Regions from separate parts of the Methylobacterium sp. J-118 genome, predicted to be linked through region 2. Evidence: predicted binding sites of a transcription regulator. Region 2 holds the regulator's gene; each other region holds the start of a gene.
What was found. The regulator PhoB, encoded in region 2, activates phosphate uptake and scavenging genes when phosphate is short. The targets are predictions, from matches to a motif close to TGTCATNNANCTGTCAT.
Positions count from the first base shown of each region.

Region 1 (3,368 bases), 2.3 Mb from region 2:
TGCGCCTGTTCCACGTGGTCGACGACCCGGAGGAGCCGGAACTGCGGGTGGAGGCGATCCACGACGAGCGCGGCTACCGCAAGATGCGCCGGTCCTTCGCCCGCCAGTACGACGTCGCGTGGCTCGATCCCGACATCGAGGTGGTGGACGTGGATCTCGAGGGCGACCGGCGCCTGATCCTGCACCACAAGGCGATCAACAAGATCACCCTGCAGAAGGAGGACGCCAAGCGCGTGCTCCAGCACCTCGCCGACCTCTGGGGCTACGACGTGGTGCTCAAGGAGGTCGAGCCGGCCACCGGCACGGTGCTCGGCGAGATTTCCGCCAGCGCGCGGCCGATCTTCTTCTGATCGCGCCCCGCGCGGGGCACCGTCACGCCTTCGCGGGATCCAGGGTGACGTGCCAGAGGTCGGTGTCGGCCGCGTCCTTCAGCGTCACGGTCATCTGCTCGGTGGCGCCGTCGACCGCCACATGGCCGAAGAACTGGTAGCCCGCGGCCGGCGACAGGTTGACCTGCCCCTTGTCGGGCGCCTTCACGAAGCGCAGCTGCGGGCCGAACGTGTCGTCGAGGGCGTTCGGGCCGAAGGTGCCGGCGTGCAGCGGCCCGGAGACGAACTCCCAGAACGGGTCGAAATCCTGAAACTGCGCCTTGTCGGGGTCGTAGTAATGCGCCGCCGTGTAGTGCACGTCGGCCGTGAGCCAGACGGTGTTGCGGATCCCGGCGCTCTTGATGAAGCGCAGCAGGTCGGCGATCTCCAATTCGCGCCCGAGGGGCGGTCCGTCGCCCTGCGCCACCGCCTCCGAACCGAAATTGCGGTCGACGTCGTAGGTCACCACGAGGCCCAGCGGCATGTCGGCGGCGATCACCTTCCAGGTGGCGCGCGAATCGAGCAGCGCCCGCTTCAGCCACGCGATCTGCTGCGGCCCCAGGAAGTAGGCGTCGGGGCCGTATTCCGTCTGGCGGTTCTCGCCGTTCGGGCCCCGGTAGGAGCGCATGTCGAGCATGAACACATCGACCAGCGGGCCGTAGCCGATCCTGCGATAGACCCGGCCGGGCTCCGAGGGCTCGAAGCGCATCGGCATGTATTCGTGGAACGCCCGCGACGCGCGCAGCTGCAGGGCGAGCGCGTTCGGGTCGGTGTATTTCTTCTTCAGGTGCTCGGCCCGGGTCAGGGGCTCGCCCGGCCACCAGTTGTTGGTGACCTCGTGGTCGTCCCATTGCGCCAGGATCGGCACGGCGGCATTCATGGCCAGCACGTTCCGGTCGGTGAGGTTGTACTTGTGCCGGCCGCGGAATTCTTCCAGCGTCTCGGCCGGCTTGGCGACCGCCTCGGTCACCCGGTTGCGCCAGAGGCTGCCATCGGGGAGCTTCACCTCGGGCTGGATCGGCCCGTCGGCGTAGATCGTGTCGCCGGAATGGATGAAGAAGTCCGGCCGGTTCTTCAGGATGGCGGAATAGACGGTCATGCCGCCGCGGGTCTCGTCGATGCCCCAGCCCTGGCCCGCCGTGTCGCCCGACCAGCAGAACGAGACCGAGCGCCGGTCCGCCGGCGCGGTGCGGAACCGCCCGACCTGGGCCGGTCCGACGATCGTCGGCGCGGCGACGTCCTGGAGGCGGACCCGGTAGAACACGTCCTGGCCCGCCGGCAGACCGGTGAGCGCCACCTTCACGGTGCCGTCGGTCTCGGGCAGGGCGTCGGCGAAGACCCCGCCGCGGATCTCGGAGAAGCGCTCGGTGGTCGCCCACTCGATGATCGCCCGGGCGGGCCGGTCGGACCGGGCCCTGACCACGGCCGAGTCGGTGCCGACATCGCCCGATTGCAGCCCGTGGCTCAGGACCGGCCGGTCGGCGGCGCGGCTCAGGCCGGGCCGCGCGAGGCCCGAGGCCAGCCCGACCAGACCGGCGCCTCCGCTGAGAAGGATCTGGCGGCGACTTGCGGACATGAGAGGCCCTCCAACATGCGGCGCCCATCGCAGGGCGCCGCGACAGCCGGATGACGGGCCGGGAGCGCGTGGCGCGAAAGCGCGCACGCGCATCGTCTTTTGCCGAAAGCCGGCGGCCACCCTTCGGGACGATGCTTCAGCGCGGCGGGACGCGCGTCTGCGGACCCCCGTCCGGCGCTGCAGGCAGCGAGATTTCACGTGCCCCTCCACCTGGACAGGCTGGACGTTGTACGGCTCTCCGGGACTTGGGCGGTCGTGGCGATCCGGGTTGCCCGGGAGCGTTCGGATCGCGCGCGAGGATAGGCCTGGATCGTGTTCAGGCAGCCCCTCGCAGGACGGCGCTCCGCCGGCCCAGCCGTGCGCCGCGCGGCGCGAACGGTGCTTCTCGAGGCCGCCTCTCACCGTGATTGAGCCGTTCACCAGGTTGCGAGCGGGCGCAAGCCGCCCCGGGCGAGCGAGCCGAGCCGATGGCGTTTATCGATCGGCTTTCGTTGGTCGATTGGCGTTTGACCCGGACCGTGCGGCCAGCTGCCGGAACGAAGCGCCGGGACCCCTCGTGCCGATGCGCGGTGTTCAGCCTCCGGCGTGAACGCCCCTGTCGCGGTCGGCCATAAGCCGTTATCGCAAATTCCAAGTCCAGCATTTGGCGGACTGATCATAAGCTGCAATCGGTTTCCAACCGAGTGCTCGAACGGAGCGATATTGGGTATCGTCCGTCACCCACGAAAGAAAATCTCTTAAAGACCCCGATTCATCGCCCGCTGAGTGCTGGGTCTCTTGAAGTCTGCGCCATTGATTGAGGGCGCCTTTAAGCCCGTAATAAGATTCCTTGAATGCGAGCTGCGACTCGAGGACGTAGGAAAGATGATCGAACACGGCCCCGAGCGATTCGGTTTCGGCGTGGGAGAAAGGATTTTCTCTGCCCATGTCGCGAAACTGAACATCGCCCGCGTTATCATATGCCTTCAACAGGATGGGCGGCTCATGAGCATGCCAAACCATCCCGGGCTTATAGTTCCAAACCCTTAGCCACTCTTGGTTGGGGTTTTGAGCATAGTTGTTCCGGGTCGATATGCCCAATTGGGGTCCGACATAGTAATTACACCAGAACCACGCGGCCGTGCGCGACGGATCCGCTAAAAACGCCGATCGCATCGCGATGATTTGCCGGGGGTTCCATAATTCGTCGGAGTCCAACTGCCACAGGAGGCAGTCTTCATTCAAGTTGGCGAGGGGCGCTCGCACCATTTCGATTTTTCCGTCCCAGAAATGGCCAGGCTTTTTCCTATAAACAGTCACGTTGTTCGGAAATCGGTCGGCTATGTCATCGATGTATGCACTTGTGCCGTCAATGCTGCGCCCGTTCGCATGGAAAGATTGCGGAACGTTGCCGCCCGTCGCGACACTCCACGCCGTGTCGTGCG
Region 1 covers NZ_JBYQFA010000001.1:2,796,339-2,799,706, forward strand. The annotation lists gene AC3IF3_RS13470 (SpoVR family protein) at 1-350, shown strand, start outside; gene AC3IF3_RS13475 (alkaline phosphatase D family protein) at 373-1,944, opposite strand; gene AC3IF3_RS13480 (hypothetical protein) at 2,563-3,368, opposite strand, start outside.
Region 1: AC3IF3_RS13475 (alkaline phosphatase D family protein) is a predicted target of PhoB. The motif match lies at 1,984-2,000, and genes of this name have one in related genera.

Region 2 (3,368 bases):
ATCGATCTCAACGATCTGCGCGCCCGGGTCGGCATGGTCTTCCAGAAGCCGACGCCGTTCCCGATGTCGATCTACGACAACGTCGCCTTCGGCATCCGCCTCTACGAGAAGCTGGGGAAATCGGATCTCGACGACCGGGTCGAGACGTCGCTGCGCAAGGCGGCGCTCTGGGACGAGGTGAAGGACAAGCTCAAGCAGTCCGGCATGGGCCTGTCGGGCGGCCAGCAGCAGCGCCTGTGCATCGCCCGCACCGTGGCCCAGCGCCCGGACGTCATCCTGTTCGACGAGCCGACCTCGGCGCTGGACCCGATCTCGACGGGGCGCATCGAGGAACTGATCGAGCAGCTGCGCGACGAATTCACCATCGCGATCGTCACCCACAACATGCAGCAGGCGGCGCGCATCTCGCAGTTCACCGCGTTCATGTATCTCGGCGAGCTCGTCGAAGTCGGGCCGACCGACAGGCTGTTCATGAACCCGACCGAGCGGCGGACGCAGGATTACATCACCGGCCGTTTCGGCTGATCAGCCTCGGAAACCGCACCCCCGCGGCGCTGCGCGCGAGCATAGCCGCCGCGGCCGGGTAAGATCTGCATCAGACCCGAGGCATCGCACGTCCCCGAGGCATCGCACGTCGCGGCCCCCATCGAAGGATCTCCCCCATGCCCGGCCATATCGTCTCGTCCTACGATACCGACCTGGAGAACCTGCGCCGCTCGATCTCGGAGATGGGCGGCGTGGCCGAGAAGATGACCGCCGAGGCAACCGACGCCCTCGTCCGGCGGGACGACGGGCTCGCCCAGGCGGTGATCCTCGCGGACAAGCGCCTCGACGCCCTCCAGCGGGACATCGAGGAGCGGTCCGTCCTGCTGATCGCCCGGCGCCAGCCGCTCGCGATCGACCTGCGCGAGACCATCTCGGCGATCCGCGTCTCGGGCGATCTCGAGCGGATCGGCGACCTCGCCAAGAACGTGGCGAAGCGTGTGGTTGCGATCTCCGATCAGGCCCCGGCACAGAAGATCGTGCTGGGCGTCCGCCACATGAGCGACCTCGCAGAGGGCCAGCTCAAGGACGTACTGGATGCCTACGCGAGTCGCGACATCGAGGCCGCCCATGACGTGTGGGAGCGCGACGGCGAGATCGATGCGCTGTACAATTCGCTGTTTCGCGAGCTCCTGACCTATATGATGGAGGATCCGCGCAACATTTCGTTCTGCACCCACCTGCTGTTCTGCGCCAAGAACGTCGAACGCATCGGCGACCACACCACCAATATCGCCGAGACCATCCACTATCTCGCCACCGGCGAGACTCTGGCGGGCGACCGGCCCAAGAACGATGCGTCGAACTACGCGACGGTCGAGCACGAATAGGTCCCGGAGCGAACCCACGGCGCCTCACCATCTTCGGGGCGGTCGCCGCGGCGACGGCTGGTTCCAGTTGAGACGGGCTGGGCCTCCAGAACGCGCGGCGGGTTCGCCCTTAGAACAGGTCATCGAACGTGAGCATGCAAGTCCTGATTGTCGAGGACGAGGAGGCACTGACCACGCTGCTGCGCTACAACCTGGAGGCCGAGGGCTTTCTGGTCGATACGGCGGCCCGCGGTGACGATGCGGAACTGCTCCTGGCCGAGCGCATGCCCGATCTGGTCCTGCTCGACTGGATGCTGCCGGGCCTCTCCGGGATCGAGCTCTGCCGCCGCATCCGCGCCCGGCGCGAGACCGAGCGTCTACCGGTGATCATGCTCACCGCCCGGGGGGAGGAGGGGGACCGGGTCCGCGGCCTCGGCACGGGCGCGGACGACTATATCGTCAAGCCGTTCTCGGTCCCGGAGCTGCTCGCCCGGATCCGCGCCCTCCTGCGCCGGGCCAAGCCCGCCCATGTCTCGGATCGGCTGGCCGCCGGGGATCTCGAACTCGACCGCACCGGCCACCGGGTGCGCCGCGCCGGCGAGGAGCTGCATCTCGGCCCCACCGAGTTCCGCCTGCTCGAATTCCTGATGCTCGCCCCGGGGCGGGTCTTCTCCCGGGAACAGCTCCTCGACGGGGTCTGGGGCCACGACGTCTATATCGACGAGCGCACCGTGGACGTGCATGTCGGGCGCCTGCGCAAGGCGCTGAACGGTCCGCGCCAGCCCGATCCGATCCGCACCGTCCGCGGCTCCGGATACGCCTTCGACGAGACCTTCTCGCTCGAGGCTTGAGCGGCGCGGTCTCTCGGATTCAAAATGTCCGGGATCCAGCCCGTTTGGAAACCCTGCATCGACACCGGCCGCGCTGCTCAGCGGGTCAGCGCGGCGCTCTTGTCGGCGGTCGGAACCGAGGCCAGAGCCTGAAGCACCGTCCCCTCGGTGAGGATCTGGGGCAGCACCAGAGGCTCCCCCGCGCCGGCATAGAGCAGGTATAGCGGCACGCCGCTCCGCCCGTGCTTTTCCAGGAGGCGGGTGATCTCGGGATTCTGGTTGGTCCAGTCGCCCTTCAGGTACGTCACGCCCCGCTCGGTCATCGCGGTCCGCACCGCCTTCGTGGAGAGGGAGGTGGTCTCGTTGACCGCGCAGGTGATGCACCAGGCCGCGGTCATGTTGACGAAGACAGGTCTGCCCGCGTTCACCAGCGTGTCCAGGCGCGCCTGGGTAAATGGCTCGGCGCCGCCGGTGAAGGCCTGCGCGCCCGGACCCGCACGGTCCTGCGGGAGGGTGAGCGCGAGGGCCGCGACGGCGAAGAGCGCCAGGGCCGCGCCGACCTGCGCGATCCGGGCGGCCCCGGGCGCAGCGCCGCGCCCGCGCTCCCAGGCCCAGGCGGCGAAGCCCACCAGCACCAAGCCGATCAACGCCGCCAGAAGGCCCCTCGGCTCGACCTGCTGCGCCAGGACCCAGATCAGCCAGGCCACGGTGGCATAGACCGGGAAGGCGAGCCCCTGCTTGAGGGTCTCCATCCAGGCGCCCGGCCGCGGCAGCGCCCGCAGGGCCGGCGGCCAGAGGGTCAGCGCCAGGAATGGCAGGGCCAGGCCGAGCCCGAGGCTCGCGAAGACGGCGAGCGCCACGCCGACGCTCTGGGTCAGGGCGAAGCCCACCGCCGAGCCCATGAACGGCGCCGTGCAGGGCGTCGCCACCAGCGTGGCGAGCACGCCGGTGAAGAACGAGCCGCTCAGGCCGGCGCGCCGGGCCAGCCCGTCGCCGAGACCGGCGAGCCGGCCCCCGATCTGAACCGCCCCGGACAGGTTCAGGCCCATCGCGAACAGCAGATAGGCGAGCCCCGCCACCACGGCGGGCGATTGCAGTTGGAAGCCCCAGCCGATCGCAGCCCCGCCGCCCTTCAGGGCGATCAGCAGGGCGGCGAGCCCCAGGAAGCTCGCCAGCACGCCGGCCG
Region 2 covers NZ_JBYQFA010000001.1:486,992-490,359, reverse strand. The annotation lists gene pstB (phosphate ABC transporter ATP-binding protein PstB) at 1-525, shown strand, start outside; gene phoU (phosphate signaling complex protein PhoU) at 663-1,373, shown strand; gene phoB (phosphate regulon transcriptional regulator PhoB) at 1,508-2,203, shown strand; gene AC3IF3_RS02280 (protein-disulfide reductase DsbD family protein) at 2,281-3,368, opposite strand, start outside.

Region 3 (3,368 bases), 5.3 Mb from region 2:
GGCCCGCGACGTTGATGATGTCGTCGGTCCGTCCCAGCACCGTGATGTAGCCGTCCGCGTCGATCACCCCGGCATCCGAGGTGTCGTAGTAGCCCGGGAAGGTGGCGAGGTAGCTCGACCGCATCCGCGCATCCGAACCCCAGAGGGTCGGCAGGCAGCCGGGGGGCAGGGGCAGGCGGAGCGCGATCGTGCCCATCGTGCCGGCCGGGACCGGCTTGGCGCCCTCGTCGAGCACCGCGACCGTGTAGCCGGGCATCGGCACGCAGGTGCTGCCGTGCTTCACCGGCAGCAGGCCGAGCCCCAGCGGGTTGCCGGCGATGGGCCAGCCGGTCTCGGTCTGCCACCAATGGTCGATGACCGGCCGGTTCAGCATCCGCTCGGCCCAGGCGACGGAATCCGGATCGGCCCGCTCGCCGGCCAGGAACAGGCTGCGGAAGGCCGAGAGGTCGTAGTCGACGATCCGGGCGCCCGAAGAGTCCTCCTTCTTGATCGCCCGCAATGCCGTCGGTGCTGTGAACAGGCAGACGACCCCGTACTCGGCGACGACCCGCCAGAACGCCCCGGCATCGGGGGTGCCCACCGGCTTGCCCTCGTAGAGCACCGTCGTGCAGCCGTGGAGCAGCGGCGCGTAGACGATGTAGGAATGGCCGACGACCCAGCCGATGTCGGAGGCGCAGAAATAGGTCTCGCCGGGGGCGACGCCGTAGAGGTTCGGCATCGACCATGCGAGCGCCACGAGATAGCCGCCGGTGTCGCGGACCACGCCCTTGGGCTTCCCCGTCGTGCCCGAGGTGTAGAGGATGTAGAGCGGGTCGGTGGCGGCGACCGGCACGCAATCCGCCCGCTCCCCCGCCGCCTGGGCGGCCGCCACCGCCTCGGCCCAGTCGCGGTCCCGCCCCGGCACCAGCGTCGCGGGGCTCTGCGGGCGCTGCAGGATCAGGCAGGCATCCGGCTTGTGGCTGGAGGCGGCGATGGCCGCGTCGAGGAGCGGCTTGTAGGCGACCACCCGGTTCGGCTCGATCCCGCAGGAGGCGGCCAGCACGACCTTGGGCGCCGCGTCCTCGATCCGCACCGCCAGTTCGTTCGCCGCGAAGCCGCCGAACACCACCGAGTGGACCGCGCCGAGCCGCGCGCAGGCCAGCATGCCGAACAGCGCCTCGGGCACCATCGGCATGTAGAGGATGACCCGGTCGCCCTTGCCGACGCCGAGCCCGGCCAGCACGGCGGCCAGCGCCGCCACGGCGTCGTGCAACGCCCGGTAGGTGATGCTGCGCTTGGTGCCGGTGACGGGGGAATCGTAGCGGATCGCCACCTGGTCCGCCCGGCCGCCCTCGACGTGGCGGTCCACCGCGTTGTGGCAGGCGTTGAGCATCCCGTCCGGGAACCAGCGGCCGTAGGGGCCGGACTCCGCCGCGAAGGCTCGGCTCGGCGCCCGCGACCAGGCGAGCGCCCGGGCCGCGTCGAGCCAGAACGCCTCCGGATCGCGGCTGGCCGATTCGTAGATCCCGGGATAGCGGCCCGGCAGGCTGGCGGTCGTCATCGTCTCGGCGTTCCCCCACCGCCGCTCTCCGGCGGTCGGCGCAGAGTAGATCATTCCTGCGCGGGCGCGAGGCCGGTTCGGTCCCAACCCTGACGATCGCGCGATGGCCCCTGGCTCTCCGTCGAGACGGGCTGCAGCGGCTCAGCGCGCATCACAGGAAAACCGCCGCACCGGGGCTCCCGATGCGGCGGCGTCCGTGGTGTTTGAGTTTACAGTCCGGGTGGACGGATCAGCGCTTCAGTGCAGCGTGCCGCTGCCCGATTGCAGCCTGTTGATCTCGTCCTTGAGGAGGAGTTTCCGTCGCTTGAGCTCGGCAATGCGGAGGTCGTTTGCCGAAGGCCTGTGGATCGCTTCCTGAATCTCGCGCTCGAGGGCTTCGTGCTTCCGGGCGAGTTGGCTCAGATGCGTCTGCAGCGACATGAGTCGAATCTCCTGTCATCGTTTCGACATGCCGAGACTGACACAGGATGCCGCACCTGTTGAAGCGTTTTCTCTGGTCAAGCTTGGTGAATGCTTGCCGGTCCGGCTTGTCCCGCGGAAGGGCGTGACGCATGCTCTGGGGTGATGAACGGTTTACGGGTCCGCGGGTGACGATGGCGGCAGAGTCGGGTGAGAGCGCGCAGCCGGACCTCGAGGTCGAGCTGGCCCGGTTGCGCGAGGAGCACCGGGACCTCGACAGCGCCATCGAGGCGCTGGAGCACAGCGTCGCCGGGGACCAGCTCCAGATCCAGCGCCTGAAGAAGCGCAAGCTCACCCTGCGCGACCGGATCTTCCACATCGAGGATATGATCACCCCGGACATCATCGCCTGATGCCGGTGGACGCCGCCGGGCCGCGCCTTGCCGCGGGCCCGCGCCGCCTGTAAGCGCCCTCTTTTGCCGGGATCAACGATGGCGTCGCCTCCGGTCGCGATCATCATGGGCAGCCAGTCCGACTGGGCGACCATGCGGCACGCCGCCGAGACGCTCGACGCGCTGGGCGTGCCCTACGACGCGCGGATCGTGTCGGCCCACCGCACCCCCGACCGCCTCGTGGCCTTCGCCAAGGGCGCCGTGGCAGAGGGGTTCAAGGTCGTGATCGCGGGCGCGGGCGGCGCCGCGCATCTGCCCGGCATGGCGGCTTCCATGACCCGCCTGCCGGTCTTCGGCGTGCCGGTGGAATCCAAGGCGCTGTCCGGGCAGGACAGCCTGCTCTCCATCGTCCAGATGCCGGCCGGCATCCCGGTGGGGACCCTGGCGATCGGCCGGGCCGGGTCGGTCAACGCGGCCCTGCTGGCCGTATCGGTTCTGGCGCTCGCCGATCCCGATCTGGCGGAGCGCCTCGAGGCATGGCGTGCGGCCCAAACCGCATCGGTGGCCGAGCGGCCGGAGACGGAAGCGCAATCGTGACGGACCAGACCCTCGGCCCCGGCTCCACCCTCGGCATCGTCGGCGGCGGGCAGCTCGGGCGCATGATCGCGCTCGCGGCGGCCAATTACGGGCTCAAGGTGCACGTCTACGCCCCCGACCAGGACAGCCCCGCCTTCGACGTCGCCGCCTTCACAACCTGTGCGGCCTACGACGATCCGCAGGCGCTGGCGGCCTTCGCGGCGAGTGTCGACGTCGTCACCTACGAGTTCGAGAACATCCCCCACGCCACCGCCGACATCCTGGCCCGGCACGCTGCCCTGCACCCGAACGCAAGGGCGCTCGCCACCACGCAGGACCGCCTGTCCGAGAAGGACTTCATCAACGGCCTCGGCATCCCGACGGCCCCGTTCCGGGCGGTGGACGCGCCCGACGACCTCGACCGGGCGATCGAGGCCATCGGCCTGCCGGCGGTGCTCAAG
Region 3 covers NZ_JBYQFA010000001.1:5,758,467-5,761,834, forward strand. The annotation lists gene AC3IF3_RS28120 (AMP-binding protein) at 1-1,540, opposite strand, end outside; gene AC3IF3_RS28125 (YdcH family protein) at 1,778-1,960, opposite strand; gene AC3IF3_RS28130 (YdcH family protein) at 2,134-2,352, shown strand; gene purE (5-(carboxyamino)imidazole ribonucleotide mutase) at 2,431-2,928, shown strand; gene AC3IF3_RS28140 (5-(carboxyamino)imidazole ribonucleotide synthase) at 2,925-3,368, shown strand, end outside.
Region 3: AC3IF3_RS28125 (YdcH family protein) is a predicted target of PhoB. The motif match lies at 1,974-1,990, and genes of this name have one in related genera.